2 regions of the Neorhizobium sp. NCHU2750 genome follow, and region 1 is predicted to be linked to the other one. Evidence: predicted binding sites of a transcription regulator. Region 1 holds the regulator's gene; the other holds the start of a gene.
What was found. Region 1 encodes LexA, which represses DNA repair genes until DNA is damaged. Its sites were predicted from a motif close to TGTTCNNNNTGTGTTCNG; they were not measured.
Positions count from the first base shown of each region.

Region 2: the regulator LexA is predicted to act here: its motif matches at 11,514-11,531, upstream of dinB (DNA polymerase IV).

Region 1 covers NZ_CP030827.1:2,047,095-2,063,014, reverse strand. Annotated here, with positions in the region: gene bamA (outer membrane protein assembly factor BamA) at 1-170, shown strand, start outside; gene lpxD (UDP-3-O-(3-hydroxymyristoyl)glucosamine N-acyltransferase) at 221-1,288, shown strand; gene fabZ (3-hydroxyacyl-ACP dehydratase FabZ) at 1,281-1,748, shown strand; gene lpxA (acyl-ACP--UDP-N-acetylglucosamine O-acyltransferase) at 1,745-2,560, shown strand; gene NCHU2750_RS10130 (LpxI family protein) at 2,566-3,450, shown strand; gene lpxB (lipid-A-disaccharide synthase) at 3,447-4,625, shown strand; gene gltA (citrate synthase) at 4,659-5,948, opposite strand; gene NCHU2750_RS10115 (ComEC/Rec2 family competence protein) at 6,226-8,832, shown strand; gene lexA (transcriptional repressor LexA) at 8,813-9,526, opposite strand; gene NCHU2750_RS10105 (VOC family protein) at 9,723-10,595, shown strand; gene kdsA (3-deoxy-8-phosphooctulonate synthase) at 10,598-11,446, shown strand; gene eno (phosphopyruvate hydratase) at 11,565-12,839, shown strand; gene NCHU2750_RS10090 (FtsB family cell division protein) at 13,032-13,349, shown strand; gene pdhA (pyruvate dehydrogenase (acetyl-transferring) E1 component subunit alpha) at 13,546-14,619, shown strand; gene NCHU2750_RS10080 (pyruvate dehydrogenase complex E1 component subunit beta) at 14,640-15,920, shown strand, end outside.
Region 2 covers NZ_CP030829.1:434-16,353, forward strand. Annotated here, with positions in the region: gene repA (plasmid partitioning protein RepA) at 1-764, shown strand, start outside; gene repB (plasmid partitioning protein RepB) at 840-1,811, shown strand; gene repC (plasmid replication protein RepC) at 1,971-3,185, shown strand; gene NCHU2750_RS24210 (RNA polymerase sigma factor) at 3,387-3,965, shown strand; gene NCHU2750_RS24215 (FecR family protein) at 4,062-5,012, shown strand; gene NCHU2750_RS24220 (TonB-dependent siderophore receptor) at 5,205-7,586, shown strand; gene NCHU2750_RS24225 (ABC transporter substrate-binding protein) at 7,666-8,538, shown strand; gene fhuB (Fe(3+)-hydroxamate ABC transporter permease FhuB) at 8,535-10,541, shown strand; gene NCHU2750_RS24235 (DUF2026 family protein) at 10,751-11,359, shown strand; gene dinB (DNA polymerase IV) at 11,569-12,675, shown strand; gene NCHU2750_RS24245 (SDR family NAD(P)-dependent oxidoreductase) at 13,069-13,845, opposite strand; gene NCHU2750_RS24250 (mandelate racemase/muconate lactonizing enzyme family protein) at 13,857-15,023, opposite strand; gene NCHU2750_RS24255 (GntR family transcriptional regulator) at 15,027-15,695, opposite strand; gene NCHU2750_RS24260 (SMP-30/gluconolactonase/LRE family protein) at 15,727-15,920, opposite strand, start outside.

The DNA.
Region 1 (15,920 bases):
ACGGCGACACGATTGAGGGCGCGGGCATGGCTTGGCGCGCATCGGTTGGTGCGGGCGTGATGTGGGCCTCGCCGTTTGGTAACCTTCGCTTTGACTATGCAATTCCGGTCGTCAAGGAAGACTACGACAAGACCCAGGAATTCCGCTTCAGCATGGCGAACCAGTTCTGATCGGATCCGGCCGCGCAAGCGGCCGGATGCCTGTCCGGAGCTTTGGCTTTATGGATCACAACAATTTCTTTCCGCCCCACGATGGCGTGAGCTTGAAAGAGCTGGCAGCCCATCTTGGGGCTGTTCTCTTGGATGAAAGCGCGGGCGACCGCATCATCCGTTCCGTGTCGCCGGTCGGTCGGGCACAGGACGGGCAGGTTTGCTACATCCTGTCACGCAAGAGCCGCCACGAGCTCGAAACCTGTCGGGCATCCGCGATCATTTGCGATCCTGGCCTCGTCAGCATGGTGCCCGGGCACATTGCCGTACTCTCCACCAAGACGCCGCATGGTGCCTTTGCGATGGCCGGTGCGCTGCTGCATCCGCAGGCAATGCGGCCGACGGCAATCACATCCGAGCCGGATGGGATTTCACCTGCCGCTTATGTCGACGTGACCGCGAAGCTCGAAGATGGCGTGATCGTCGAACCGATGGCCGTTGTCGGCGCGGGCGCGCATATCGGGTCGGGCAGCCGCATCGGAGCGGGGGCGGTGATCGGCGCGGATGTGCAGATCGGACGCAATACCACGATTGCGGCCGGCGCCAGCGTCATTGCGGCGCTGATCGGCAACAATGTCATCATCCATAACGGTGCGCGGATCGGGCAGGACGGTTTCGGCTTTGCGCCGGGACCGCGCGGCATGCTGAAGATCGTGCAGATCGGCCGCGTCATCATCCAGGACAATGTGGAGATCGGGGCGAATACCACGGTCGACCGCGGTGCGATGGACGATACCGTGATCGGTGAAGGAACGAAGATCGACAATCATGTCCAGATCGCGCATAACGTGCAGATCGGACGCCATTGCGGTATCGCGTCGGGCGCGGGCATTGCCGGGTCAACCAAGATCGGCAATGGCGTGCTCATCGGTGGCGCATCGGGCATAAACGGCCATATCACCATCGGCGACGGCGTGCAGATTGCGGCCATGAGCGGCGTGGTGGCAAATGTCCCGCCGGGAGTTACATATGGCGGCATACCGGCCCGACCGATGAAGGTGTTTCTCCGCGAGATGGCGGAGAAGATGGCTCAGGCCGACGAGAGAGCAAAACGCAAAGGAGAGACTACAAATGACTGATGAGACCAAGCCGGAGCTCGGCGCGGCCGACATTCAGGAAATCATGACGCTTTTGCCTCACCGTTATCCGTTTCTTCTGGTCGACAAAATCATCGATATCGACGGCGACAATTCGGCGATCGGCATCAAGAACGTGACTGCCAACGAGCCGCATTTCCAAGGACATTTTCCCGAGCGGCCAATCATGCCGGGCGTGCTTCTCGTCGAAGCCATGGCCCAGACGGCCGGCGCTATCTGCGCGCGCAAGCAGGGTGAGGGCGGCAATCTCGTCTACTTCATGACGATCGACAATGCCCGCTTCCGCAAGCCGGTCGTGCCGGGCGATCGCGTCGAGTTCCATGTCGTCAAACAGAAGCAGCGTGCCAATATCTGGAAATTTCATTGTGACGCGAAGGTCGACGGCGCGCTGGTGGCGGAAGCCGATATCGGCGCCATGATCGTCCATGAGGAAAAAGAATGAGCACCATTGCGTCTAGCGCGCGCGTTCATCCGCTCGCTGTCGTCGAAGATGGAGCCGTGATCGGAGAGAATGTCGTCGTCGGGCCGTTCAGCCATATCGGCCCGAACGTCGTTCTCGGCGATGATGTGGAAGTCGCTTCCCATGCTGTCGTCACGGGCAGGACCGTGATCGGCAAGGGATGCAAAATCTTCCAGATGGCCGTGATCGGCGGAACATCGCAGAGCCTGCACGAGGCGGGCGAAGGTTCGACGCTGACGATCGGTGCCAATTGCACCATGCGCGAAGGCGTGACGATGAATACCGGCACGGTCGGTGGCGGCGGCAAGACCGTCGTCGGCGACAATTGCCTGTTCCTCGCCAACAGTCACGTCGCCCATGACTGCCAGCTCGGCAGCGATATCATCATGTCCAACAACGTGATGCTGGCCGGGCATGTGCATGTGGGCGACCGGGCGATCCTCGGCGGCGGCTGCGCGGTGCATCAGTTCACCCGTATCGGTCGGCAGGCGTTCATCGGTGGGCTTTCGGCCGTCAACTACGACGTCATCCCCTATGGCATGCTGAACGGCAATCCGGGTGTTCTCGGCGGGCTCAACGTGGTCGGCATGACGCGTGCGGGCGTAGAGAAGCAGACGATCCATCGCGTTCGACGCGCCTTCAAGGATATTTTCGAAGGCGAAGGTAATATCCGGGCGAATGCGGCGGCAATCCATGACGATTACGTCGATTGCGCCGAAGCGATGGAAATCATCGACTTCATCACTGCAGACAGCGATCGGGCCATTTCCTCGCCTTTCCGTAGGAAGGCCTGAGCCTCATGGCCGGCGCGCCGGGCGTGGCTCATAAGGGGCGCCTGGCGATCATCGCCGGGCGAGGGCTCCTGCCGCTGCGCATCGCCGAGGCCGCTCGGGCTGGCGGCGAAGATCCGTTCATCATCGCGCTCAAGGACGAGGCGAGCCATCCCTTTGATGGCTTTGAAACGATCTCGCTTGGCGTCGGAAATCTCGCCGATATCGAAAAATCCTTCAAGCAGAAGGGCGTCGGCCGCGTGGTCATGTCCGGTGGCGTCGTTCGCCGGCCGGATTGGCGCGATATCCGTCCAACCTTCAAGACGATCCTGAAAATGCCATCGGTCGTCAGGACGCTGTTGTCACACGGTGATGACACCGTGCTGCAGATGGTCATCCAGCTCATCGAGGCGATGGGCTGCGAGGTGGTTGGTGCGCATGACATTGCGCCGGGGCTGCTTGCCCGGATCGGGCCGCTGGGCCGCATGTCTCCGGCCGGTGACGATCTTCGCGACATCGACAAGGCAACCGAGGCTGCGCGCATGCTCGGCCATCTCGATATCGGCCAGGGCGCGGTTTCCGTGGGCGGCCGCGTGATTGCGCTCGAAGGCGTCGAGGGCACCGATTCGATGCTGCAGCGGGTCGCCTCGCTTCGAGCCGAGGGACGGATATCGGCGCGGCGGCGCGGCGTGCTCGTCAAGCTCTGCAAGCCGCAGCAGGACATGCGTGCGGATCTGCCGACGATCGGCCCTTCCACGATCGAGAATGCGGCGAAGGCCGGACTTGCCGGTGTCGCGGTAGAGGCGGGCGGCGCGTTGGTGCTGGAAGAGGAGGCGGTCATTGCGGCTGCCGATGCTGCCGGCATCTTCGTCTGCGGCATAGATCCGGAACTGCCCAAAGGAGGTCTCAAATGAATGCGCCGCTGAAGGTTGCCGTCATTGCCGGTGAGGTTTCCGGGGATCTGCTGGGTGGCGATCTGATCGCGGCGCTCAAGCTTCGCTACGGCGGTCCGGTGGAACTCGTCGGCGTCGGCGGTGATGCATTGACGGCGCAGGGGCTTCACTCGCTGTTCGATTTCTCCGAGCTTTCGATCATGGGGTTGACCCAGGTCCTGTCGCGCCTGCCGAAGCTGATGAAGCGGATCGGCCAGACGGCGGCTGCGATTGCGGCGGCGCGTCCCGACCTGCTGATCATCATCGACAGCCCGGATTTCACCCATCGGGTGGCGAAGAAGGTGAGGGCGGCTTTGCCCGACCTGCCGATCGTCAATTATGTCTGTCCGAGCGTGTGGGCCTGGAAGGAATACCGCGCCAAGGCGATGGTGCCATACGTCGATCGCGTGCTTGCGGTGCTTCCCTTCGAGCCTGAGGCAATGGCGCAGCTTGGCGGGCCGGAAACGATATTTGTCGGACACCGGCTGAGCAATGATGCCGATCTTCTCAAGGTGCGTGCCTTGCGCGCGCTTCGGCCGGTAAAAGAAGCCGGTGAGCAGAAGACGATCATGCTCCTGCCGGGTTCTCGCTCGGCCGAGATCAAGAGCCTGCTGCCGGAATTCATCGGGGCTGCACGCGAGTTTCAGCGCCGCAATGGTCCGACGCGCTTCCTGCTGCCGACCGTGCCGAGGCGCGAGGCGCTGGTGCGGGAACTGATTGCAGGCTGCGATCTGCCAATCGAGGTGACGGTCGATACACAGGGTAAGTGGACTGCATTCGCCGAGGCCGATGCAGCCATGGCCGCGTCCGGTACGGTCCTCCTCGAGCTTGGGCTTTCGACCGTTCCCGTCGTATCCGCCTACAAGACGGACTGGCTGATCAAGCTTCTGGCGGGCCGCATCAAGATCTGGACGGGCGCCTTGCCCAACCTGATTGCCGATTATGCGGTGGTGCCGGAATATATCAATGAGGTGGTTCGTCCCGCGAGCCTCTGCCGCTGGGTCGAGCGGCTTTCCGGCGATACGTTGCAGCGCCGGGCCATGCTCGAAGGGTTCGACCTTGCCTGGCAACGGCTGCAGGTGCCCATCCCGCCCGGGGAGGCGGCTGCCGGCGCCGTCCTTGATCTGCTGAACACGAAAAAACCCAGCCATTTCTGACCGGGTTTTTTTGTTTGTCTTGTCCGTTGAAGCTTAGCGCTTCGAAACCGGTACGTAATCGCGCTTCGGCTCGCCGGTATAGAGTTGGCGCGGGCGACCGATACGCTGCTGCGGATCTTCGATCATCTCGGCCCACTGGGCGATCCAGCCGACGGTACGGGCGACGGCGAAGAGAACCGTGAACATGGTCGTGGGGAAGCCCATGGCCTTCAGGGTGATGCCCGAATAGAAGTCGATATTCGGATAGAGCTTCTTCTCGATGAAGTATTCGTCCGTGAGGGCGATCTTTTCGAGTTCCATGGCGACCTGCAGAAGCGGATCGTCCTTGTGACCGAGCTCGGCCAGAACCTCATGCGTGGTCTTCTGCATGATCTTGGCGCGCGGATCGTAGTTCTTGTAGACGCGGTGACCGAAGCCCATCAGGCGGAACGGATCGTTCTTGTCCTTGGCGCGGGCAATGTATTCCGGGATCTTGTCGACCGAGCCGATTTCCTGGAGCATGTTGAGTGCTGCTTCGTTGGCGCCGCCGTGAGCGGGGCCCCAGAGGCATGCAATGCCGGCGGCGATACAGGCAAACGGATTGGCACCCGAAGAACCGGCAAGGCGAACCGTCGAGGTCGATGCGTTCTGCTCGTGATCGGCATGCAGGATGAAGATGCGGTCCATGGCGCGGGCCAGAACCGGGTTCACCTTGTAGTCTTCGCAGGGAACGGCAAAGCACATGCGCAGGAAGTTCGACGCATAGTCGAGATTGTTCTGCGGATACACGAAGGGCTGGCCGATGTGGTATTTGTAGGCCATTGCCGCGATCGTCGGCATCTTGGCGATCATGCGCAGGGAAGCGACCATGCGCTGATGCGGATCGGTGATGTCGGTCGAGTCGTGATAGAAAGCGGAGAGCGCGCCGACGGTTGCCACCATGACGGCCATCGGATGGGCGTCGCGGCGGAAGCCGGTGAAGAAGCGGCTCATCTGCTCGTGAACCATCGTGTGATTGGTCACGCGATGATCGAAATCCTTCTTCTGCGCTGCCGTCGGCAGTTCGCCGTAGAGAAGCAGGTAGCAGGTTTCCAGGAAGTCGCCGTGTTCAGCCAGCTGTTCGATCGGGTAACCGCGGTGAAGCAGCACGCCTTCATCACCATCGATATAGGTGATGCCGGACTCGCATGAAGCGGTCGAGGTAAACCCGGGGTCGTAAGTGAATGCACCCGTCTGCTTGTAGAGCGCGCCGATGTCGATGACATCCGGACCGATCGTTCCGGAGCGAACCGGCAGGTCGACCTTCTTTTCACCGAGAGCGAGATTTGCGCTTATTTCCGTCATTCTGATCCTCCAACCGGTTGGCGGCATTCGCCCTAAAAGGGCCATAAACATTAAGCGTCCAACGTTTAGCTATATGATCCTTGGGCTGATGCCAAGCAATTCTGGCGGACAATTGTGCAGCGCGGAAATATATTGGGCAATGTCATCTCAAGCTTCGGCCAACCCAATGTTGCATTCCGATTTTGCTTTCTGACGCCGATCCTTGCTGCGTCAGGTTGACGCACGCAAAAAGAACGCACAGGTTGTAGCCTGCGCGTCTCAGCGGGCATGTTTTTGCATGGCAGATAAGCTCGAAGATGAAGGGAACGTGATCGACGGCGTGATGGCTCCATCCGCGCCCGCGGCCGATCTCGCCCTCTTGTCGGCAGAGAGAATCGGGCCGGCGGCCGTTCCCGTTCTCGCGCCCATCGCGCCGCGCCGAACTGCAGCCTCGCTGTCCGTGGTGGCCGTCGCGCAGGCGGCGCGCGACAGGATGTCGGCAGCGATCGCGGAGGAAGGGCGGTACGGCCATGGCTTCCTGTTCGTTCCGGTCGCAATCGGCGCCGGGGCCGTCATCTGGCTTCTGTCTGCATCCGACCCGCCATTCTGGCCGTTTGCCCTTGCGGCCATCGTCGTGACAGGTGCGGCGCTCTCCATTTCGCATAACCATGCCGCAAGAGCCGTCCTGCTGGCCGCCGCCCTCGTCAGCCTCGGCATGATGCTGGCGCAGATGGAGACATGGCGGCGCGCGACGGTCATTCTCGATACGGCCGTCACCAGCGATATTGTCGGCATGGTCGAGCGCAGTGAAATGTCCGGAGCCGGTCGGGTGCGCTATGTCGTCAGGATCATCTCGACAGCCGATCCCGAGATCAGACGCCCGCCGGGGCAGGTGCTGCTGATGGCGAGCGGCAGGGGCGGGCGGTTCGACAATGGCGCGGTGATCGCCGGCCGCGCGCGACTGTCGCCGCCTGCGGGGCCTGCGTTGCCCGGATTGCACGACTTTGCCTTCTCATCCTATTTCGACGGGATCGGCGCAGTTGGCTATTTCTACGCAGCGCCGCATCAGATCGAGGCGTCTGTCGATCCCGGCAACTGGTCCTATGCCGTGGAGCGGTGGCTGTTCGATCTGCGTGCGCAGATCGGCAACCGGATCAGGGGGCTCGTTCCCGGCGATGCGGGAGCCTTTGCCGCCGCCATCATCACCGACGAGCGGCGGGCGATCTCGGAAGAGACGGTGGAAGCGCTGCGGGTCGCGGGGCTTGCCCATATCGTTGCGATATCCGGGCTCAACATGGCGCTGGCAGCCGGCATCTTCTTCATCGGACTGCGCACGGCGCTGGCGCTGTTTCCCGGCTTTGCTCAGGCCTGGCCGGTCAAGAAGATCGCAGCGGCCGGGGCGCTTGCCATGGTGACGGCCTATTACCTGATTTCCGGCTTCGGGGTCTCGGCACAGCGCGCCTATATCATGATGGCCGTCATCCTGATCGCCGTGCTGCTCGACCGGCCGTCGATCAGCCTGCGCAATGTGGCGCTGTCGGCCATCATTATTCTCGTCTGGACGCCATCGGAAGTGCTCGGCCCGAGCTTCCAGATGTCGTTTGCCGCCACTGCCGCGCTGGTGGCGGGCTATGCTGCCTGGACAAGGCGAGCCGAGCGGCGGCCACGCGAACCGCTACCCCTTCATCACCCTTCAGTGACATGGCTTGTCGGAGGCTGGAAGTTTGTCGCCGGCATCATCATGACGTCGCTGATCGGCAGTCTCGCGACGACGATGTTCTCTGTGGAGCATTTTCATCGGATCGCGACCTATGGGCTTGCGGCCAATCTCGCCTCCATGCCGATCATCAGTTTTTTGGTCATGCCGGCAGGGCTCATCGCCATGCTACTGATGCCGTTCGGCCTTGATGCGCCCTTCATCTTTGTCATGGCCAAAAGCCTGGACTGGGTGATCGTCATCGCCAGGCATGTAGCGGGCTGGGGAGGCGACTTTACCGTCGGGCAGCAACATTCCTCGTTTCTGCTCTTCGGCGCTTCAGGCCTGCTGCTTCTGACGCTGTTGCGCACCCGGCTCAGATATCTCGGCCTGCCGCTGATTGCGGTCGCCCTCTGGCTCTTCCTGCAGCCATGGCCGGAACCGCCGTCCAGCCTGCTGATTGCCGAAGACGGCACGCTGGTGGGACTTCGCAGGGAGGGCGGTATTGCGGTCAACCGGGCGAAGGTGCCGGATTTCATCTATGGACAATGGCGCCGCGCACGACGGCTGCCCGACCCGGAAGCGCCGATCATTCGCGACGAGTGGCGCGATAAGGATATGCCGAAGGAGGTCCCCAAAGGCCTTTCGCAGAACAGGGCGAAAACTGGCGCTGCCCGCCTGCCGAAAGCCGTCATCGAGCGTGCGCGGGATCGCATGGAGGTCACGAGCGCGGACCGCTTCGAATGTCAGCCGAAAGCTTGGTGTGCGATCATGTCTCCGGATGGTGTCATCGTCGTCGTCATCGAGGATAGCCGCTTCACCGGTGTGGCCTGTGATGTCGCGGGGCTCGTCGTTGCGCCGCGCGCTCGGTTCGACGAGTGCCGCTCGGGGACGCCATTGCTCAGCGGCAGGACGTTACGCAATACGGGTGCGGTCGAGATCGACTTTGCCGGGTCGCCGATCGCCGACGAATGGATCATCGAAACGGCAATGAGCGCCTCTGCCCGGCCATGGACCGTTCATCGCCAATATGACTGGCATCGCGGCATCTATGATGCGTCGCTACCGCCATGGCTGGTCAGGCCTTCACAAAACAGTTCAATCGAAGACGACCTGTCCGTCGACGTTTCCGCCATGGGCGCGGGAGGCGATTTTCAGGACCAGCAAGGCTTTGCCGATCCTGCTGATTTCAATGATAGCGGCGAATGAGGCCGACCAGCTTGCCCTGCACCTTGACCCGGTCAGGCGGGAAGATGCGGGTTTCATAGGCGGGATTAGCAGCTTCAAGCGCGATCGATCCACCCTTGCGGCGGAAACGCTTCAGCGTTGCTTCCTCGTCATCGACAAGGGCAACGATGATATCGCCGGGATTGGCGGTGCTGCCGTTGCGGATGATGACGGTATCGCCATCGAGGATGCCGGCCTCGATCATCGAATCGCCCTTGACCTCGAGCGCATAATGCTCACCGGCGCCGAGCATTTCGACCGGAACGGAAATGTCGTGGGTGTTGTTCTGGATGGCCGAGATCGGCACGCCGGCGGCGATGCGGCCCATCACGGGGACGCTCGCCGAGGCGCTGTCATTGGCCGGGGCCGCGGGTGCGGCAGGTGCCGGCGGTTTCTTGCCGAGGCTGCCCTCGATGACGCTCGGCGAAAATCCGCGCTTCGGCTGCAGCGTCGGCACATAGGCCTCCGGCAGCTTGATGACTTCGAGCGCACGGGCCCGGTTCGGCAGCCTTCGGATGAAGCCGCGCTCTTCCAAAGCGGTGATCAGGCGGTGGATGCCCGACTTCGATGCGAGATCGAGTGCATCCTTCATTTCATCGAAAGAAGGTGGAACGCCGGACTCCTTCATGCGTTCATGAATGAACAAAAGAAGTTCCTGTTGCTTCCGGGTCAGCATTTTGATGCACCTTCAGATTTGAAACAAATGCAGAACGAACACTATATGTTCCATATGTGTTCCGCAAGTCCCTAAATTTTCGTGAAAATATGATAACTTTCCGAGATGGCTGATAACGTTCTCGGCAGAAAGCTACTTGCGCTCCCCGACGGACTGACCAATTTATTTTCGGCGGATCAGAGTCTGGGGGACATGCGTGACTGCTAAGAAAATCGATCATCTCGTTTTGCCGGTCGGCAATCTGGTCCAGGCGCGCGAGCGGCTGTCGGGGCTGGGCTTTACTGTTGCGCCTGATGGTGTGCATCCGTTCGGGACGGCCAATGCCTGTATCTTCCTTGAGGACGGCACCTATCTGGAGCCGATCGCGCTTGCGGACCGGCGCAAGGCGGGCACCGCTGCCAAGCGCGGCAATGTGTTTGTCGAGCGAGACATTGCCTTTCGCGGCAAGCGTGGGCGTCAGGGGCTGTCGGCGATCGTGGTCGCTAGTGACGACGCTTCCGATGATCACCAGCGTTTTGTTGAAGGTGGGGTTTCGGCGGGCGAGCCGCTGGAATTTGCCCGCATCATTAAGTCACCGGAGGGAGACGAGCGGGAGGGGCGCTTTCGCCTCGCTTTTGCGGCGCTCGAAGGTGCGTCCGAATTTTTCGCCTTTGCCTGTCAGCGCGTCGTTTCCTTTCCGCAGGACATGGGGTCCCTGAGGGTGCATGCCAATGCGGTGACCGGGCTGAAGGAAGTCGTGCTTTCCTCAGGTGTGCCCGGCGATTCCGCCAGGCTGTTGCAATCCGTCCTGTCGGTTTCTGCGCAGGAAGGGGAGGCCGGGCTGGTGTTTGCCGGCGAAAATGCCAGGGTCCGGGTGGTGGACGCAGATCAGCTGCATCAGGAATTCGGGCCTGCCGCCAAGCTGCATGGGGCTGAGCTTTGCGGGCAGGCGGTGATCTTCCGCACCGCCGATCTGGCCGTGACAGAGATCACCCTTGCTGCTAATGACGTCGCATTCATCCGCCGGGATGGACGCGTGCTTGTGTCGCCGTCGCCCGGCCAAGGCGTGTTTTTCGGTTTCGAGGAATGAAAATGGCAGTGTCCCCCAATTCTGAGGTTTCGGTCGGAGAAGGCGCAAACAAGGTTGTGTTCTCCAATGCCGGCAAGCTTTCGCTGATTGCGGGCCCCTGCCAGATGGAGAGCCGCGATCACGCCTTCATGATCGCCGGCAACCTCACGGAGCTCTGCGCCAAGCTCGGCATCGGGCTTGTCTACAAGTCGTCCTATGACAAGGCGAACCGTACATCCTTGTCGGGCAAGCGCGGCATCGGGCTTGAGAACGCGATGGAGATCTTTGCCGACCTGAAGAAGGAATTCGGCTTCCCGGTTCTGAGCGACATCCACACGGAAGAACAGTGCGGCCTGGTGGCGCCGACGATCGACATCCTGCAGATTCCGGCCTTCCTGTCGCGCCAGACGGACCTGCTGGTCGCCGCCGCCAAGACGGGCCGGGCGATCAACGTCAAGAAGGGCCAGTTTCTCGCCCCCTGGGACATGAAGAACGTGCAGGCGAAGTTTACCGAAAGCGGTAATCCGAATGTGATGCTGTGCGAACGCGGTGCGTCCTTCGGTTACAACACGCTGGTATCCGACATGCGCTCGCTGCCGATCATGGCGTCGCTCGGTTCGCCCGTCATCTTTGATGCGACGCATTCGGTGCAGCAGCCGGGCGGGCAGGGCGGTTCGAGCGGCGGCCAGCGCGAATTCGTCGAAACGCTGGCGCGTGCGGCTGTCGCCGTCGGCGTTGCCGGCGTCTTCATCGAGACGCATGAGGATCCGGACAATGCTCCGTCCGACGGGCCGAACATGGTTCACCTGAAGGACATGCCGCGGCTTCTGGAAAAGCTTCTGGCTTTCGATGCGGTGGCGAAGGCCGCCTGAACTTGAGGCGCGCTTGAGCGTGGTCAAAGCGCGAAAAGCGTTTCAACTGTAATTGGCGTGTCATTGAATGTGAGACATTTTCAATGACCACGTGGATAATAACTCTGAGGAGAGACCCTTGACTGCTATTACCGATATCATCGCACGCGAGATCCTCGATAGCCGTGGCAATCCGACCGTCGAAGTTGACGTCTATCTGGAAGACGGCACGATGGGCCGTGCCGCCGTTCCGTCGGGCGCCTCGACGGGTGCCCACGAAGCGGTCGAACTGCGCGATGGCGGCAAGCGCTTCGGCGGCAAGGGCGTCGAGAAGGCCGTGGAAGCGGTCAATACGGAAATCTTCGACGCCATCGGCGGTTTCGATGCCGAAAGCCAGATCCATATCGACAAGACGATGATCGCGCTTGACGGCACGCCGAACAAGTCGCGGCTCGGCGCTAACGCCATTCTCGGCGTATCGCTTGCAGTCGCCAAGGCTGCTGCCGAATCCTCCGGTCTGCCCCTCTATCGCTATGTTGGCGGTGCCGGCGCCCATGTCCTGCCGGTTCCGATGATGAACATCATCAACGGCGGCGCGCATGCCGACAATCCGATCGACTTCCAGGAATTCATGATCATGCCGGTCGGCGCCGAGACGCTGAAGGATGCGGTGCGGATCGGTTCTGAAATCTTCCACGTGCTGAAAAAGGAACTGGGTGCCCAGGGCCACAACACCAATGTCGGCGACGAAGGCGGTTTTGCTCCGGGCCTGAAGAGCGCACCGGAAGCCCTCGACTTCATCATGAAGTCGGTCGAAAAGGCCGGCTACAAGCCGGGTGAAGACGTCTATCTCGGCCTCGACTGCGCCTCGACGGAATTCTTCAAGGACGGCAAGTACGTCATGGAAGGCGAAGGCCGCACGCTGGAATCGGGCGCCATGGCCGAATATCTGGCCGAGCTCGCTGCCAAGTATCCGATCATCTCGATCGAAGACGGCATGGCTGAAGACGACTGGGAAGGCTGGAAGATCCTGACCGACAAGATCGGCTCCAAGGTACAGCTGGTCGGCGACGATCTGTTCGTCACCAATTCCGCACGCCTGCGCGATGGCATCAAGATGGGCGTCGCCAACTCTATCCTCGTCAAGGTCAACCAGATCGGCTCGCTGACGGAAACGCTCGATGCCGTCGAGACCGCGCACAAGGCAGCCTATACCGCCGTCATGTCGCACCGCTCGGGCGAAACGGAAGATTCGACGATTGCCGATCTCGCCGTCGCCACCAATTGCGGACAGATCAAGACCGGCTCGCTGTCGCGGTCCGACCGTCTGGCCAAGTACAACCAGCTGATCCGCATCGAGGAAATGCTCGGGCCCCAGGCAATTTACGCCGGCCGCTCGATCCTCAAGGGCTAAGCCTCGGCTACGTTCCGATAGTGATCATCGAAAAGCCCGCGTCATCGGCGCGGGCTTTGTCGTTTCCGTATGGTTGTTACGGTCTCGCAGCCGTGTGCGGGAAACGAATGGTTAAGCAAGTTCTGCGAATCCTAGATACTCACCAGAGGGGCCGACTCGCGCCCCGTCGCGTAATTCAGGGCGTAGACAGGCATGTGGACAAAGCATCATCGGCAACGGAAGTTCGGTCGTCTGATCCTGCCTGCCATTACCGTCGCTTTCGTCTCCTATTTCGGCTATCATTCGATCCATGGCGATCTGGGCCTGATCGCGACTGAGCAGTTCGAAAAGCAGCGCTTGGCTAGAACTGCCGAACTGGCGGAGCTGACGACCAAGCGCGAGGCTCTGGAGCGCCAGGTGCACTTGATGAGCGACGGCTCGCTCGACAAGGACATGCTCGACGAAATTGCGCGTTATCAATTAAATGTCTCGCGCCCGGATGAAATAGTCATATTTAACAACTATTTCTGAGTTAACCGAATTTCGGTTAACATTGATTTTTCTGAAATATATCAGTTATTTATCTTACATGCGAGCCATGCAAATATAGCATTGCTGGCCGCGACATTCTTGCCTATGTTAGCTGCCGAAACCCGAGCGGGTCGGGACGGGCGTTGATCGCCCGCGTCGGTGCCGCTCTTTCTGTGCAGCACATAGGGAGGGATCGATGGCGCAAGCTAAATCCGCGTCTGCATCCGGCCGCAAGCCAGCGGCAAAGTCTGCTACCAAGGCAACCACCACCAAATCGGCGCCCAAGGAATTCACCGGCAAGAATACGCCGGACTTCGGCAAGGACGAAGATCTGCATGCCTATCGCGAGATGCTGCTGATCCGTCGCTTCGAAGAGAAGGCCGGCCAGCTTTACGGCATGGGCTTCATCGGCGGTTTCTGCCATCTCTATATCGGTCAGGAAGCTGTCGTCGTCGGCATGCAGATGGCGCAGCAGGAAGGTGATCAGGTCATCACCGCCTATCGCGACCATGGCCACATGCTGGCAACCGGCATGAGCCCGCGGGGCGTCATGGCCGAGCTGACCGGACGTCGCGGCGGCCTGTCGAAGGGCAAGGGCGGCTCGATGCACATGTTCTCCAAGGAGAAGCATTTCTATGGTGGCCACGGCATCGTCGGCGCTCAGGTGTCGCTCGGCACCGGTCTTGCCTTCGCCAATGCCTATCGCAACAATGACAGCGTCTCGGTTGCCTATTTCGGCGACGGTGCTGCCAACCAGGGTCAGGTCTACGAGAGCTTCAACATGGCTGCTCTCTGGAAACTGCCGATCATCTATATCGTCGAGAACAACCGTTATGCCATGGGCACCTCGACCGCCCGTGCAACGGCGCAGTCGAACTACTCGATGCGCGGCGTCGGCTTCGGTATCCCAGGCATCCAGGTCGACGGCATGGACGTGCGCGCCGTCAAGGCTGCTGCCGACGAGGCGCTCGCCCACTGCCGTTCCGGCAAGGGCCCGATCATTCTCGAAATGCTGACCTACCGTTACCGCGGCCACTCGATGTCCGACCCGGCGAAATATCGCTCCAAGGACGAAGTGCAGAAGATGCGCTCCGAGCATGACCCGATCGAACAGGTCCGCAACCGTCTGCTTGAAAAGGGCTGGGCGAGCGAAGACGAGCTGAAGGCGATCGACAAGGACATCCGCGACATCGTCACCGATAGCGCCGATTTCGCCCAGAACGATCCGGAGCCGGATGCATCCGAGCTCTACACCGACATCCTGCTCTAAGCGCGGGGAGGAAAGAACCTATGCCTATCGATATTCTGATGCCCGCGCTTTCTCCGACCATGGAAGAAGGCACGCTTTCCAAATGGGTCAAGAAGGAAGGCGACACCGTCAAGTCCGGCGACGTCATTGCCGAGATCGAGACCGACAAGGCAACCATGGAAGTGGAAGCCGTCGATGAAGGCGTGATCGGCAAGCTGCTGGTCGCCGCCGGCACCGAAAACGTCAAGGTCAATACCAAGATCGCTGTGCTGCTCGCCGAAGGCGAAAGCGCCGATGCGATCGGCTCGGCGGCTCCCGCTGCCGAAGCGCCGAAGGCTGCTGCCGAAGAGGCAAAGCCTGCTGCCGAAGCTTCTTCTGCCTCGGCTCCGGTTCCGGCCGCTCCGAAGGTCGAGATCGCCAACGATCCGGATATTCCGGCCGGTACCGAAATGGTTTCCATGACGGTCCGCGATGCGCTGCGCGATGCGATGGCGGAAGAAATGCGCCGCGACGAAAACGTCTTCGTCATGGGCGAGGAAGTTGCCGAATACCAGGGTGCCTACAAGATCACCCAGGGCCTGCTGCAGGAATTCGGCGCCCGCCGCGTCGTCGACACCCCGATCACCGAACACGGCTTTGCCGGCGTCGGCGTTGGTGCTGCGATGTCGGGCCTGAAGCCAATCGTCGAGTTCATGACCTTCAACTTCGCCATGCAGGCGATCGACCAGATCATCAACTCGGCCGCCAAGACGCTCTACATGTCGGGTGGCCAGATGGGGGCTCCGATCGTGTTCCGCGGCCCGAACGGCGCTGCCGCCCGCGTTGCGGCCCAGCACAGCCAAGATTACGGCGCATGGTACAGCCATATTCCGGGTCTCAAGGTTGTCCAGCCCTACACGGCTGCCGACGCCAAGGGCCTGCTGAAGGCTGCGATCCGCGATCCGAACCCGGTCATCTTCCTCGAAAACGAAATCCTCTACGGTCATCATTTCGATGTGCCGAAGCTCGATGATTTCGTGCTGCCGATCGGCAAGGCCCGTATCCACAAGAAGGGTACGGACGTGACGATCGTTTCCTGGGGTATCGGCATGACCTATGCGGTCAAGGCTGTCGAGGAACTGACCAAGGACGGCATCGACGTCGAACTGATCGATCTGCGCACGCTGCGCCCGATGGATCTGCCGACCGTCATCGAATCGGTCAAGAAGACTGGTCGCCTCGTCACCGTCGAAGAAGGTTTCCCGCAGTCGTCCGTCGGCACGGAAATCGCCACCCGCGTCATGCAGCAGGCCTTCGACTATCTCGATGCGCCGATCCTGACG
Region 2 (15,920 bases), on a different replicon from region 1:
CCGGTCACCGGGTTCTGGCGATCGATCTCGATCCGCAGGCATCGCTGTCGGCCTTGCACGGCTTTCAGCCGGAGCTCGACAAGAACTCGTCGCTCTATGACGCAATCCGCTACGACAGCGAGCGCAAGCCGATTGGCGAGATCATCCAGCAGACGAATTTTCCGGACCTCGACATCATCCCGGCCAATCTCGAGCTGCAGGAATATGAATACGACACGCCGCTCGCCATGCAGACCTCGAACGAGGGCAAGCGTTTCTTTACACGTCTCGGCAAGCCGCTGCAGGATGTCGATGACCGTTATGATGTCGTGGTGATCGATTGCCCGCCGCAGCTCGGCTACCTGACGCTGACAGCTCTGACGGCCGCGACCTCGGTTCTGATCACCGTCCATCCGCAGATGCTCGACCTGATGTCTATGAGCCAGTTCCTGCTGATGCTCGGCAACATCACCAGGACGATCAAGCGTGCCGGTGCCAATGTCGAGATGGACTGGTTGCGGTATCTGATTACCAGATACGAGCCTACCGACGTGCCGCAGGCCCAGATGCTCGGCTTCATGCAATCGATGCTGGCGGAAGAAATCCTCAAGAACCAGATGGTCAAGTCGACGGCGATCTCCGATGCCGGCCTCACCAAGCAGACGCTTTACGAGGTCGACCGCAACAATTTCATCCGCGGCACCTATGACCGGGCCATCGAATGCATGGATGGCGTCAATTTCGAGATCCAGGGGCTCATTCATCGTGCCTGGGGGAGAATGTGATGCCGTTGACCGCCGTCAAAACGCGGAGTTTTCTCAATGCCCGCAGCGGGCTGGAGAGAATGAAGGAGGCTGCCCGTGGCGCGTAAAAACCCGTTTGCCAACCTGATGAACGACGACCGGCCGGATAACGGCGTCGCGCTCGACTATACGGTCAAGGGAGCGTCGCGCTCGATCATCTCGACAATCGACGAACTGGCGGAGCGCGCCGACAAGATGCTGGAGGGCGAGACGGTCGTCGAACTGTCTCCTGCCGATATCGACGTGTCCTTCATTCGCGACCGTCTGGAAGAGGATAGGCAGGAGTTCGAGGATCTGGTTGCCGCCATCCGCGAACAGGGCCAGACGAGCCCGATCCTGGTGCGCCCCCACCCGCAGCAAGATGGCCGCTACATGGTCGTCTTCGGCCATCGCCGCCTCAAGGTGGCGCGGACACTCGGCCGAAATGTTCGCGCCGTCGTCAAGCCGATCTCCGACCGGGAACATGTCATTGCCCAGGGGCAGGAGAATTCCGCCCGCGCCGACCTGTCCTTCATCGAAAAGGCAACCTTCGCCCGCAGGCTCACTGAACTGCAATATGACAGCGACAGCACTACCGTGATGGCTGCCCTGTCGATCGACAAGGCAACGCTGTCGAAGATGCTGTCGGTCGCCAACATGCCCTATGACATTCTCGAGGCGATCGGCGGTGCGAAGTCGCCAGGCCGAGACCGCTGGTACGAGCTGAAGGGGCTTCTCGAAAAGCCCGCCAACCTGGCGAAACTACGCGAAGTATTGGCGGCGACCGATCTCGATGGCATCAATGGCGACGCGCGCTTTGCCTTCGTCATGGATGCCCTCACCCGCAAGAAGATCGTCGGCTACCTGAAGTCGCCGAAGAAATCGAAATGGGCACCGAAGGACAAGAGGGTTTCGGCAGAGATCCGCAATGACGGCAAGAATTATACGCTGGCCCTCAAGGCCAAGGAGGCTGTCGGCTTCGGAGAATTCATCGCCGAAAACCTCGACGACCTTTATGCCGCATATCGTCGCGTCAACAGCAAGGAATAGAAGCCACCAAAAGAAAAAAGCCCCCAAAACGTTTCCGTCGTGGAAGCTTCTCTCTGATTAAGCACCTGTAGAATCGCATTTCCACGAATCCCAGTCAAGTCATTTTGGCACCGTTTTGGTGAGTGGATTTCTTTTGCCTGAAGAAAGGTGAAGGGAACGATGCGAACTGGACAAGTCACGACGCCTTTCGGGCGGCGGCCGATGACGCTTGCCCTGGTCAAAGGGCAGCTTCAAACGCCTGCCGGCCAGGCGAGCCGTCCCGTCGAGAAATGGAAAGTGTTCCGCGATATCGCGGAAGCGCGTCAGCTGCTTGGTCTTCAAGACCGTGCGCTTGCGGTTCTCGACGCGCTCCTGACCTTCTATCCGAGTAATGAATTGTCATCAGAAGACAAGCTGGTGGTGTTTCCGTCGAACGCGCAGCTTTCCGTGCGTGCCCATGGCATTGCCGGCACGACGCTGCGGCGCCACCTCGCAGCACTGGTCGAGGCGGGGCTGATCCATCGCCGCGATAGCCCGAACGGCAAGCGCTATGCCCATCGCGGACAGGGCGGCGAGATCGAGGATGCGTTCGGTTTCGATCTTGAACCGCTATTGCTGCGCGCTGCGGAACTGGCAGCCCTTGCCCAGCAGGTGGCGGCCGAGCGGATCCGGTTCAAGCGGGCCAAGGAAGCACTCACTCTGTGCCGCCGCGATATTCGCAAGTTGCTGACGGCCGCCATGGAAGAGGGCGCCGAGGGAGATTGGGGCCAGATGGAAGAGATCTATGTGTCGCTGATCGCCCGCCTGCCACGCGCGCCAAGCCGTGAAAATGTCGAAGCGACACTCGACGAAATGGCGATGCTGCGCGAAGAGATCGTCAATCGATTGGAAATGCAGGTAAAAACACAAAAAACAGACGGCAATGATGGCCAAAATGGGCGTCACATACAGAATTCAAATCCCGAATCCATCCATGATCTTGAACCCAGCTCCGAAAAAGAGCAGGAGGCGAAACCAGAGCCAACCAAGGTGCTGCAGAGCGAGACGCTGAAGGCATTTCCGCTCAGCATGGTGCTGAGGGCCTGCCCGCAGATCGGTGATTATGCGGTGGGCGGCGCGATTTCCCATTGGCGCGAATTCATGGCGGCCGCCGTTGTCGTTCGATCGGTGCTGGGCGTTAGCCCGTCGGCCTATCAGGATGCCTGCGAGATCATGGGGCCTGAAAATGCGGCGGTTGCGATGGCTTGCATCCTGGAGCGGGCGGGACACATCAATTCGCCCGGCGGCTATCTGCGCGATCTGACATCGAAGGCGCGGCGCGGCGAATTCTCGCTCGGTCCGATGCTGATGGCACTGATGCGGGCCAATGGCAATGGAACCCGGCTGGCCGGATAGCGGTGTGGGCAGGGCTTGAAGATCGACATTGGTCCTATCTTCAAGCCCTGCTCTCCCCGTTTATGGCGTTCGCAAGCTGTTGCAATAATTGATGTTCAAAGACGCTGCCGGCAAAGTGACATAGCTATGTGATGCTATCTTTGCCGGCTTATCACGAGACCCGTCATCCGCGCGAAAATATGATTTCCGCTGTCATATTTTATGTATATGGTGCCGGACACCTTTCCCGCCCGACGACACCTTCACTGTAAAGCCATCAATCTTTCCGCCATGACGAGCAAGCCACCTAGCCTGATCCAGGTCTTGAGCGAGAGCTATGGCGAACTGGTAAGCTATCTGACGCTGCGGCTCGGCGGTCGTTCGGAAGCGGAAGACGCCTTTCAGGACACTTTTCTGAAAGCCCAGGGTATTGTCTCTACGCCGGAAATCGCGAACCCGCGCGCTTATGTATTCCGCATAGCGGAAAATGTTGCGATGGATCGCCTGCGGAGACGGGTCGCTCAAAGACGCTACCTTTCGACCGATGATATTCCGGAGGCGCCCGCCGATATCGCCACCGCCGAACAGATTGTCGACTACCGGCAGCGCCTCAAAAGGCTTGAGGTCATCATTGACGGCTTGCCCGCACGCCAGCGGCAGGTCTTTCTCATGCATAAGTTCGATGGCATGAGCCATGCCGAGATCGCGCGCGAGCTCGGCATTTCCAGGAGCGGGGTTGAGAAACTCATCATGAAAGCGCTCTCGACCTGCCGACAGAAGATGGACGATCTCATTGATTGACGGAAATTTGCAGATCATGGTGAGGCGATGTCGCCTGGATTTCGTCTTTATGGCAGTACGGTCGGCGTATTTCAGCCGGATTCGTCGGTGGATCAGATGACAGGCAGGAAAGATCAGATCAGCGAGAGCATCGATGACGAAGCACTGAGGTGGTTCGTGCTGCTCCATTCCGGCCATGCGACGGATCACGACCGTGCCGAGCACGCCAAGTGGATATCTGTCGATGCCTCGCACCTGCAGGCCTATATGCGGCTCGGCTCGATCTGGTCGGATATGGATGCCTTGGGCGATCCACGGAAAAGGAACCGCCCCATGGCCGGCAGGCCTCGATTGAGCCGCCGGGCGATCCTGGCAGGTGGCGCGAGCGCGGCCGCCCTCGGTATTGTGGGCTATCAGCTGCCCCTGGGCGCCTGGCTCAGCGACTATTCCACCGGCACGGGCGAACAGAAGACGGTCCAGCTGGCTGATGGTTCGACCGCGAGCCTCGATGCGGATACATCGATTTCGCTCGACTTCACCGATCGCCAGCGCTCGATCAGGCTAATCCGTGGACGCGCCTATTTCGATGTTGCCAAGGACAGCAGCCGCCCATTCGTCGTGCATGCCAAGGATGGCCGCACGACCGCGCTTGGAACACGTTTTCTCGTCCACCAATGGGATGACAGCGTTACGGTATCGGTCGAAGAAAGCGCGGTTGCCGTCGTCGCGCCGGACAGGTCGCAGGCGGTTGTCCACCAAGGCCAGGATATCTCCTATGCCCTGGGCGGCGGCGTGAGTGCGCTCGAAACCGCCGATCTCGATGCCGATACCGCCTGGCGGCGGGGAAAACTGATTTTCCAGAACCGGCCGCTCGGCCAGGTCGTCTCCGATGTCAATCGATACCGGTCCGGCATGATCAGGATCATGGATGCGAAACTGCGGACCATGCGCATCAGCGGCATCTTCGACATCAACCATCCCGATGGGGTGCTGGACGCTATTACCAGTGCACTGCCCGTCCGCCCGGTCCGCCTGACGAAATACGTCGTGCTTCTACTTGCGGCATGACCAGCCGGAAGAAAGTTGATTATTTTTTTCAACAATGGGTGAGGAACCTCGCCTCGAGAATCGTCATGACCTCGAACGGGTGTCGAGCGCACCTTCAAAAGATCATGACGGAGTTCTGGTGGGGCAATGGCGAGTATAGTCGAGTTTTCCTTCAAAGGCAGGTCCACTGCGTTCGGTTTGGTGGCGTTGCTGATGGCGTCAGCGTCTTTTACGCCGGCTGAAGCACAGCAACCGGCGGCCAAGAGCGAGCGCTCGGCTACCCTCCACTATACGATTGCGGCCGGGCCACTGGGTTCGGCCATCATCCGGTTTGGCGATCAGGCTGGTGTTCAGGTTCTTTATCGGGCTGCCCTCGTCGAGGGGAAGACGACACAGGGCCTTTCTGGAAGTTACACGCCGGCGGAGGCCTTGAGCCATCTTCTGTCGGGGACGGGCCTGTCCTTCAGCTTCTCCAACGCCAATACGGTGACCCTCGCCCCAGTCGGCAAGTCGGCGGATGCGAGCGGCACTGACCCGGCAACCACGCTTGCGCCGATCACAATCACGACCGCGAAAGATGGCACGACAGGCTATGTCGCGACCCGCTCCATGGGCGGTATGAAGACCGATACGCCACTGATCGAAACGCCCGCTTCGGTCTCGGTCGTCACGCGCCAGCAGATCACCGACCAGGCCGCCAAGAGCATCTCCCAGGCGCTCCGCTATACGCCCGGCATCGTCGCGGAACAGCGCGGCGTCAACGAAGATTCCCTTGAATATCTCTATAGCCGGGGGTTCCAGGCAAACACCTATCTCGACGGCCTGCTGATCCCTTTCACTGGCTTCAATATCACGACGCGGGACGCCTATCTTATCGACAGTATCGAAAGCATCCGCGGTCCGGCCTCCGTACTTTACGGTCAGACCCCGCCCGGCGGCATTGTCGACGTGCGCACCAAACAGCCGCTCGATACGCCTTACCATGACGTCTTCGTCGAGACCGGCAACCATGACCGGTTGCAGAGCGGCTTCGACTTCGGCGGGCCGGTCGCGGGGACCGACGATCTCTATTATCGCCTCGTTGCAACGGGTCTGACGACCCATACGCAGACCGATTTCGTCGATCAGAAGCGTTTCGCCATCGCCCCTTCGTTCACGCTGAAACCGGACGAAGATACCAAGCTGACCGTCACCGCAAACTACCAGCGGGATCCCAACGCCGGCGCCTTCAATTATGTTCCAGCCGTGGGCACCGTGCTTCCCGGCGTGGTTTCCATTCCAAGGTCGTTCAACACTGGCGATCCGGGCTATGATTCCTACAGCAAGACCGAGGCATCGATCGGCTATGCCTTCGAGCATCGTTTCAACGACGTGTGGCAGGTGAAACAGAATTTCCGCTACCTCTACAACGACCAGAACATCCGCCATGTCGGCGACGGATCGAGTTACGATTCCACCGGCACAGAGCTCAATCGGGTCGCCTACAACAATTTCGGCACGGTCAACGCCTATACGGTCGACAACCAGGCAATCGCCACCTTCGACACCGGGCCTTTGAGCCATCAGGCCCTCTTCGGCTTCGACTACCAGTACATCCAGTACAATCACCACCTCTATTACGGTGGCATTACCGATCCGGCATCGCCACCGCTCAGCATCACCGACCCTGAATATTATCAGCCCATCCCGACACCGACCTTCATGCTGGGCACCTCGAACAAGACGCGCACCGAGCAGGAAGGCCTTTATGCGCAGGATCAGGTCAAGCTCGGTAACGCGACCCTCGTCGGCAGCTTGCGGCAGGACTGGGCGCAGACGAACATCGTGTCCTACAAGGATGGAAGCGTCACCGACCAGGACGCCGATGCGCTGACCGGCCGTGTCGGCCTGATCTACAATTTCGAAAACGGCCTCGCGCCCTATATCAGCTACTCAACCTCGTTCCAGCCGCAATCCGGCACGACGGACACCGGAGCGGCGCTCAACCCGACAAAAGGCAAGCAGATCGAAGTCGGTCTCAAGTATCAGCCGACGGGATGGGACAGCTATGTCACGGGATCGCTGTTCGACCTGCGCCAGACGAACGTCACCGTATCGAACTCTCTTTATCCCGGCTCGGTGACGCAGACGGGCGAGATCCGCTCGCGCGGCTTCGAATTCGAGGCGCATGCCTTCCTGACCGATGACCTGCAGGCGATTGCCAGCTACACCTATAACGACGTCAAGAACACGCGTGCCACGGCATCGATTCAGGACAATGCGCCGGCGGGCATCCCCTCCAACATGGCGTCGCTATGGCTCTCCTACGACATGCCCGACACCATGGTTCCGGGCCTGAAGGTCATGGGCGGCACGCGCTTCGTGGGCAAGAGCTATGGCGACCCTGCCAACAGCTTCAAGGTGCCGTCCTACACGCTGTTTGATGCCGGCATTCAATATGACTTCTCGAAAGTCATGCCGAGCGCGAAGGGCCTGACGGCATCGCTCAACGTCACCAATCTTTTCGACAAGACCTACGCAACCTGCACGACGCTCGTCTATTGCACCTATGGTGATGGACGCAGTGTCTTCGCCAGCCTGCATTACACATGGTAACCGGGCACTGACCATGTCGAATGCTGGTCATGGGAGGTATTCTGCAGCAAGGCCTTCAGGCACAAGCCGAAGGTCCGTGTTGCTGGCTCTGCCTGCTTTCTGGCTCGGATCGGCGCTGTCCGCAAGGGCAGCGCCGCAGCAAGGGGAGGCGGCAACCCGTATCGCCTCGCTCAACTGGGCCATGAGCGAAACCCTCTATGCCCTGGGCATAAAGCCGGTTTGCGCCGCCGAAATCAACGGCTATGACCGGCTCGTCGGCTATCCTGCGACACCTGAAGGTGTGCCGGATGTCGGGTTCCAAGGCGATCCCAATCTCGAATTCCTGTCCAGCCTGAAACCTGACCTCATCCTTATCCAGTCCTGGCAGGCCATGGCACGCCCGGCTCTGGAGCGGTTTGCCCGCGTCGAGAGCTTCTCGATCTATAACCGCGGCCAGGGCGATCCCGTCGATGCCGCACGCGAGGCCGCCACACGGATCTCGGCACTGGCCGGTTGCCCGGACAAGGGCGAAGCCCTGCTCATCGGGACGGACACTATCTTCCGCGATTGTGCAACACGGCTGAACCGGAATGGCGATCGTGCGGTTCTGCTGGTGCAGGCCCTGTCACCGACCAATCTCGTCGTCTTCACCGGCGGCAGCCTGTTCGACAGCGTGATGAAGCGTATCGGCCTTACAAATGCATGGTCCCGTCCACCGACCTTGCTATGGGGAAGCACCCAGATTGGCGTGGATGCCCTGGCCGACTATCCGGATGCGGACATCGTCTGGATGGCATCGCCCGATGGAGGTACCTCCCAGGCACTTTTCAAAAGTGACCTATGGAGGCAGCTTCCGCAGGTGGCGAATGGCGCCGTCCGCCAATTGCCGCTGGTCTGGGGGTTTGGCGCACTGCCGACCGCCGAGCGCTTTGCTAGACTGATCACCGCACAACTGACGGGGATTGCGGGATGATGCTTGCCGAACCTGTCCCGGTGCACCATCGTCGCCGGTGGATCCAGCGTGCCGCCATTCTCCTGCCTTTGCTCCTGTGCATCGCGGTCACGGCCCTGCATTTTAGCCGCAGCTTCACCGGCGCCAACTGGTGGGAACTTCTCTCCGGCACGCCGGCGGGAAACATGCAGGTCGCAATCCTCTATTATTCTGCGCTTCCGCGGCTCGCCATCGCATTGCTCGCCGGCGCGTGCCTCGGACTTGTCAGCACCGTCCTGCAGGTCGTGCTGCGCAATCCGATCGCGGAACCGGCGACGCTTGGCATGTCGGGCGGTGCGTCACTGGCCATGACGGCCGCATCGCTCTGGGCACCGGCTGTGCTCGACGGTTACCGCTCCGGCATTGCTTTTGCCGGCGCAGGCCTGGCGCTGCTCATGGTTCTGGGGCTGGCTTTCGGGCGTACGCTCTCACCGCTCCGCCTCATTCTCGGCGGTCTTGTCGTCAGTCTGCTCTGTGGTAGCGTTAACGCCCTCCTCGTGCTGCTGCACCACGATACATTGCAGGGCATCTTCATCTGGAATGCCGGGTCACTGGTGCAGAACGACTGGCATGCCGCGAAATGGCTCGCAACCGAAGCCGGCGCGGCTCTGGTTTTCTTCCTGCTTCTTTCACGGGTGCTGACCGTGCTGCATCTGGAAGATGACAGCGCCCGCAGCCTCGGGCTCTCCTTATTCCATATCCGACTGGCGGCATTGATCGGGACAGTGCTGACGACTGCGTCCGTGGCCAGTGCAATCGGTGTCGTGGGCTTTCTGGGGCTGGCCTCATCCACCATCGCGAGTGCCTTGGGCATACGATCATTTGCCGGCCGCCTGATCGCTTCGGCAGCGATCGGCGCGGTGATGCTGGCCACGGTGGATCAGGGGCTGCAATTGCTGACGGGTGCGTTCGGTGAAATCCCGGCGGGCAGCCTCACGGCATTGCTCGGCGCGCCACTGATGTTATGGCTTTTGCCGAGGCTCACCTCTCCGCCCGAAGGAGATCGGAGCGGACTTGGCATAAGCCAACGCAGGGGCGATCACCGGCTGGCGATCATCCTGCCGATTGTCGCCCTGATCGCTCTGCTCTGGCCGGCAGTGATGCTGACGCATGATGGAATTCACTGGCATTTGGCTGGTCTCGCGCAAATGGAAAGCGCGCTGTCCTGGAGAGGTGCGAGGACACTTGCGGCGGCGAGCGCCGGCTTTTTGCTGGGCGTGGCCGGTACGCTGATGCAGCGCATCACGGGCAATCCGCTGGCCTCGCCGGAAGCGCTGGGGATTTCGTCCGGGGCCGCGGTCGGCGCATTGGTGTCGATCCTGGTGATAGCGCAACCAGACAAGGCAACACTGGTCACCTTTGCGGCGCTCGGGGCCCTGTTGACTCTCGCGGCCGTCTTCGGCTTTGCCAGGCGGGGGCAGTTTTCACCCGAACGCATGCTGCTTGCCGGTATTTCAGTCAGCACGCTGTTCAGCGGGCTGGTCACCTTTCTGCTCGCCACGGGAGATCCGCGCATGCGCGTCTTCATCGGCTGGATGGCCGGTTCCGTATCCCGGGCGACGCCGACCGATGCGGGCATCGCCTTCGCGATCGCAGTGTTTGCGACAATCCTTCTTCCGCTGCTGCGGCGCTGGCTCGATATCTGGCCTATGGGAGAGATCACCGCCCAGGCGGTCGGCGTCAACCGCAGGCAGTCTCGCTTGTCGCTGTTTGTCATCATCGCTGTCATGATGGCAGCGCCGACGATGCTTGTCGGGCCATTGAGTTTTGTCGGCCTCATGGCGCCGCATATCGTGCGCATGGCGGGAGTGGCACGTGCGATACCGCAATGCATCGCAGCGGGTGTCACAGGCGCGCTCATCGTTGTCGCAGCCGATCTGATCGGCCGAACCCTGCTGTTTCCCTATGAGATGCCGGCTGGTCTCATGGCCTCACTGATCGGTGCCCCTTTCTTCCTCTGGATCATGCATAGACGCTCCATATAAGGTTGGCTGTCACTGATCCGTAGCCGGGCACGGTCCGTGACGAAACACGAACCGCTGAGCGGGGGCGCTCTCCCGACAAATCAACGGGCCAGGCAGTTGGTCCCACAGTGTGATGGCGAGTTTCGTTGCCCAATCTCTTCGGACAGTCTAGATCACCGCTACCGTCGCGTGATGACGGACGGGCCTCAAGACAACTGCGAGCGAAGACCATGCTGATCAAGCAGAGCGACTATCACCGGATCTATCGGGTCATCAACAGCCTGCTTGTTGCTGCGAATGCCGACCCGGCAACAGCCTCGATGTATTTCTCGACATTCGGTGCCTTCATCCTCAAACAGCATTACAAGCTTGACGCAGCGCCGAAAGGCGGGCTGGCAGCCTACAGGCTTGGCGACACGACGATCCTTTTTGCTGATCATCGTGAGGACGGATATGTCACCGGAACCGGCGAAAACTTTCATTGCTGGGTCGAGGCCGAAGGCTGGATGATCGATTTCATGGCACCGGCACTGCCGCAAGCCGCAGGCAATATCGCCCTGCCCTCGCGTATGCTTCAAAAGCCGATGTCCGGGATGGCGTCATCGATCAATCATCTTGATAAGTCGGGCGACTTCTTCTGCAAGCATGAACAGGAGGCGATGGCGCGCAATTTTTCAGACTGGCAAAAGCATGCGATGATCGGTGACATGGCAAGTGTTGCCGCAAAATGGTTTCGCAAGTCACCCAAGCAGATGCCCAGTTCGATCTCGATCGAAGAAGGCGATGGTAATGCAAGGACCGTGCCGCTGATCGGCAATACGCTATCCGGTTCCTGGTGAGACCGGAGATCTGACCAGTCCAATCCATGAGACCGCAATGCGGCTTTGCTCATGATGACGGAAGAAACGGAAATCTGGATGCGGGCACTGTGAGAGGGAAGCCAAGGACTTCGCCGGCTGAAACGGTGCTTTGCGACCGGCAAAAATGATGATATGTTCACTTTATGTTCATATCCGCTGAACCCCACTCCGGACTTCCCGGTAGCGCCATGACCGATAGTCCTCCGGTCGCAGAAAACCTTCGTAAAATCATCCATGTGGACATGGATGCCTTTTACGCGTCGGTCGAGCAGCGGGACAATCCGGAGCTGCGTGGCAAGCCGCTGGCTGTCGGCGGTGCGGCGGCACGCGGCGTGGTGGCGGTGGCAAGCTATGAGGCGCGCAAGTTCGGGGTCCATTCCGCCATGCCCTCGGTGACTGCCGCACGCAAATGCCCGGATCTGATTTTCGTGAAGCCGAGGTTTGAGGTCTATCGGGCCATCTCGCAGCAGATCCGTGAGATATTTGCGGAGTATACGCCCCTGATCGAGCCGTTATCGCTGGATGAGGCCTATCTCGACGTCACGGAAAACCTGAAGGGTATGCCGATCGCCACGGAGATCGCGCAGGAAATCCGGGCGAAGATTAAGGAGGTGACCGGCCTCAACGCGTCCGCGGGTATTTCCTACAACAAGTTCCTTGCCAAGATGGCGTCCGACCTCAACAAACCGAATGGCCAGGCGGTGATTACGCCAAAGAACGGACCGGCTTTCGTCGAGGGACTGGCCGTCAAGAAATTCCATGGTGTCGGGCCGGCCACGGCAGAGAAGATGCATCGGCTCGGGATCGAGACGGGCGCGGATCTCAAGGCGCAGTCGCTGCCCTTCCTTACCGAGCATTTCGGCAAGTCCGGTCCCTATTTCTATGGCATCGCCCGCGGCGTCGACAACCGTCAGGTTCGGCCCGACCGCGTGCGAAAATCTGTCGGCGCCGAAGATACATTCATGCAGGACATTGACGCCCTGGATCTGGCGACACACGAGTTGAAGCCTCTGGTCGAAAAGGTCTGGGCTTACTGCGTGGCCAAGGGTTTCAGCGGCAAAACCGTGACGGTGAAAATCAAGTATTCCGACTTCACGCAGGCGACGCGCAGCAAGACGGCCGCGCAACCCTTTGCTGACTGTACTGCAATTCTTGAAGCGGCGTCCGGTCTGCTCGCTACAGTCCATCCGTTCAAACGATCCATCCGCCTGCTGGGCGTGACTTTGTCTTCGCTCACCCACGATCAGGGTGAAGACGGCTGCGAGGATCAGCCTCAGCTGGATTTCGGCATGTAGATAGAAACGAAAAAGCCTGCGCGGGAGGAGTGCGCAGGCTTCTCGAAATGATTGGACATCGGCTGGGAGGAGGGGTGCCGCTGTCCCTTCAGGCTGCCCTTGGGAGGAGGAGTGGGCTGCCCGAAAAACAAAGCTACGCGGGAGGAGGTGCGTCGCTTTGTTGACATCCCTTTTACACTAACTGCCGCATCACGTTAGCGGTATGGCCGCAGCTCAGCTATGTGTCTTTTGCAAGTCGACAGGGAAGATAGCCTAAGTTTAAGCCATCAATTCCGAAGCGGATCGAAAAACTGTCCGAAACCCGTTCGGAGGATCGGCTTTCGGAACTTTTGTCCTTGCCTCGGGCCGTTCCTCTACAGATCGGCCCGAGGTCTGATCATACCCGAGACGGCGTTACGTCATCAGAAAGCCGCCGGTGACGTTCAGGGCCTGACCGGTCATGCCACTCGCGCCGTCGCTCATCAGGAACATCAGCGCCGAGGTCACTTCCTCGGGCGTTACGAAGCGGTTCATCGGAGCGGCACTTTCCCATTCCTTGCGCATCTGGGCGACGGATTTTCCTTCCACTGCGCCCTGCTTGGCCATGACGTCCTCGATCCGGTCGCCTTCGATCGGGCCCGGGCAAACGGCATTGACGCGGATGTTGTACTGGGCAAGTTCCAGCGCCAGCGTCTGGTTTAGACCGAGGATCGCCCATTTCGAGCAGACATAGTCGCCGCGATAGGGCAGACCGCGGCGGGCGACGTTGGAGGCGGTGATGCCGATCACGCCTTCCTTGCGGGCGATCATCAACGGGATGACGGCCTGCGTCACAAGCATCGTGCCAGTCAGGTTGATGTCGAGCGTCTCGCGCCAATGGTCGAGAGGCATGTCCTTGATCAGGCTGTAATGGCCGTTGAAGCCGGCATTGCTGATCAATACGTCGACGCGGCTGTCGAAGAAGTCGGCCGCGCCGGCGACGGCCGCCGTCACCTGATCCTTGTCGCGCACATCCGCCTTGAAAATCTCGCAGCGGCGGCCTTCCGCCAGAATGGCTGAACGTGTCTGCGAGGCATCGCCGAAATCGATGACGGCGACGTCGGCGCCCTCCCTGGCAAAGCTCGTGGCGATGGTGCGGCCAAGTCCTGCGGCCGCACCCGTGATGATCACGTTCTTGTTCTGAAAGCGCATGGTAGTCCTCCTTACTTCGAATACTGTCTCAGGATGTCTTCCCTGACGGTGACGCCGAGGCCCGGCTTGTCGGGAACAGGAAGGCAGCCGTCCTCCAGCGCGAAACGTTCCTCCAGAAGGTCGTCGCGCAGGGGATTGTGCTTGCGGTCGAACTCGATCACCGGTTGGTTCAAGAGTGCGATCGGATTGGCGGTATGCGGGAAGGACGGGATGGTCGACACCGCATGCAGCGCGGCGGCGACGGCAATGCCCGATCCCCAGACGTGTGGGATGGTCGCCACGCCATAGGCATTGGCAAAGCCGAGCACATGGGTGAAGGCCGTCAGGCCACCGCAGACCGCGAGATCCGGCTGAACGACGTCGACGCATCCGCCGGCGATGAAATCGCGGAAGCCGTAGCGGGTGTATTCGCACTCGCCGCCGGCGACGGGGATCGGGTTTTCGGCCCTGACCTTGCGATAACCCTCACGGTCCTCCGGCGGCACCGGTTCCTCGAAGAAGAGGATGTCGAGGTCTTCCATCATCCGGCCCATGCGCACGGCCGAGGCCGCGTTGTAGCCGTGGTTGGCGTCGACCATGATACCGATATCGGGACCGACCGTCTTACGGATGACCTTCAGCCGTTCGAGATCGTCCTTCAGCGACAGGAGGCCGATCTTGACCTTGAGCAGCCCGAAGCCGGAATTGGTGTAGCCCGAAGCCTCGACCTCCAGCGCCTTGAGGATGGAGCCGAGATCGTCGAACTTTTCGGGATAGTAGCAGCCAGTTGCATAGGCCGTGATCTTGTCACGGAACCGGCCGCCGAGCATTTTCCACACCGGCAGACCGGCCGCCTGGCCGGCGATATCCCAGAGCGCGATGTCGATTGCCGACATTGCCTCGATATAGGGGCCGCGCTGGCCGAAGTCGCGCGAGAAGGCATAGAGCTCTTCCCATATCCGCACCGGTTCGGTCGGATCGCGGCCGATCAGGCGCGGCGCGAGAACGGAATCGACGCAGGCCGCGACCGGCTCGGCCGGACCATATTGCCCCCCCTCACCCCAGCCGACGAAGCCGCTGTCGGTCTCGATGCGGACGAGGTAGCTGTTGCGTTCCGGGAATGCAGCCTGGGAGGAGTAAAAGGTCTTGTCACCAAGCGGAACACGAAGCTGGTGTGAAGTGATCGATCGTATTTTCATTCGCTATTTCGCCATTGGTTGGTGGAACGTATCGAGATGGGAAAGCAGTCTGTGGCGTGAATTATCGAGATGCTTGCGCATGGCCGCCGCTGCACCGGTGGCATCCCGTTCGCAGATCGCTTTCATGATCTCGATATGCTCGGGAAGCGCGACCTCATAGGAGCGCGGCAGGTTCTGAATGATGGCGTTCTGAACCCAGCGGAACTGGCCCATCTGGCTCATGAGCAGCCTGCGCAGGCGCCGACTGCCGCAATAATCCCGCGCGAGATCGTGGACGCGGCGGTCGCGGTCGCCGAGCGCACTCTTGTCTTCCGTGTCCAGCACCGATTTCAGCGCGAGATAGCCTGCCTGGGCCTTCTGGGCGACATCGAGCGGAATGAGCGGCGTGGCCAGTTCGACAGCCAGACATTCGAGCCCGATCCGGACATCGAAGATCTCCTTGACGGTCTCCTCATTCATCGGTGCGACATAGACGCCCTTGCGCGGTTCGACGGTGACGAAGCCCTGGACTTCCAGGGCCCGGATGGCATCGCGAAAAGGCGTGGAACTGACGTTCCACTTCTCCTGGTAATCGGCGAGCGTGACGCGCTGCCCCGGAAGGACGCGCCCCTCGGTGATTTCCTGCCGTAGGGCCTCTTCGACCTGTTCACTCAGTGAAAGCTTGTTGATCATGTCTTCCCCTTTTCCGTCGAACCGGAGCAACTTACCCGGCGTACCGGTGTTCCAGCTGCCCCCTTGCGCCAGGCTTGAGCGCGAAGAGACCACCTGCATGCGGCTGTCCGGCACTGGCAGCGTCATCGAGCCCGAACCATGCGGATGTGATGAAGAGCGTATCCAGATTGCGCCCGCCGAAGCAGAGGCAGGTGGGGTTGCTGACCGGCATGGCGACCTCCAGAT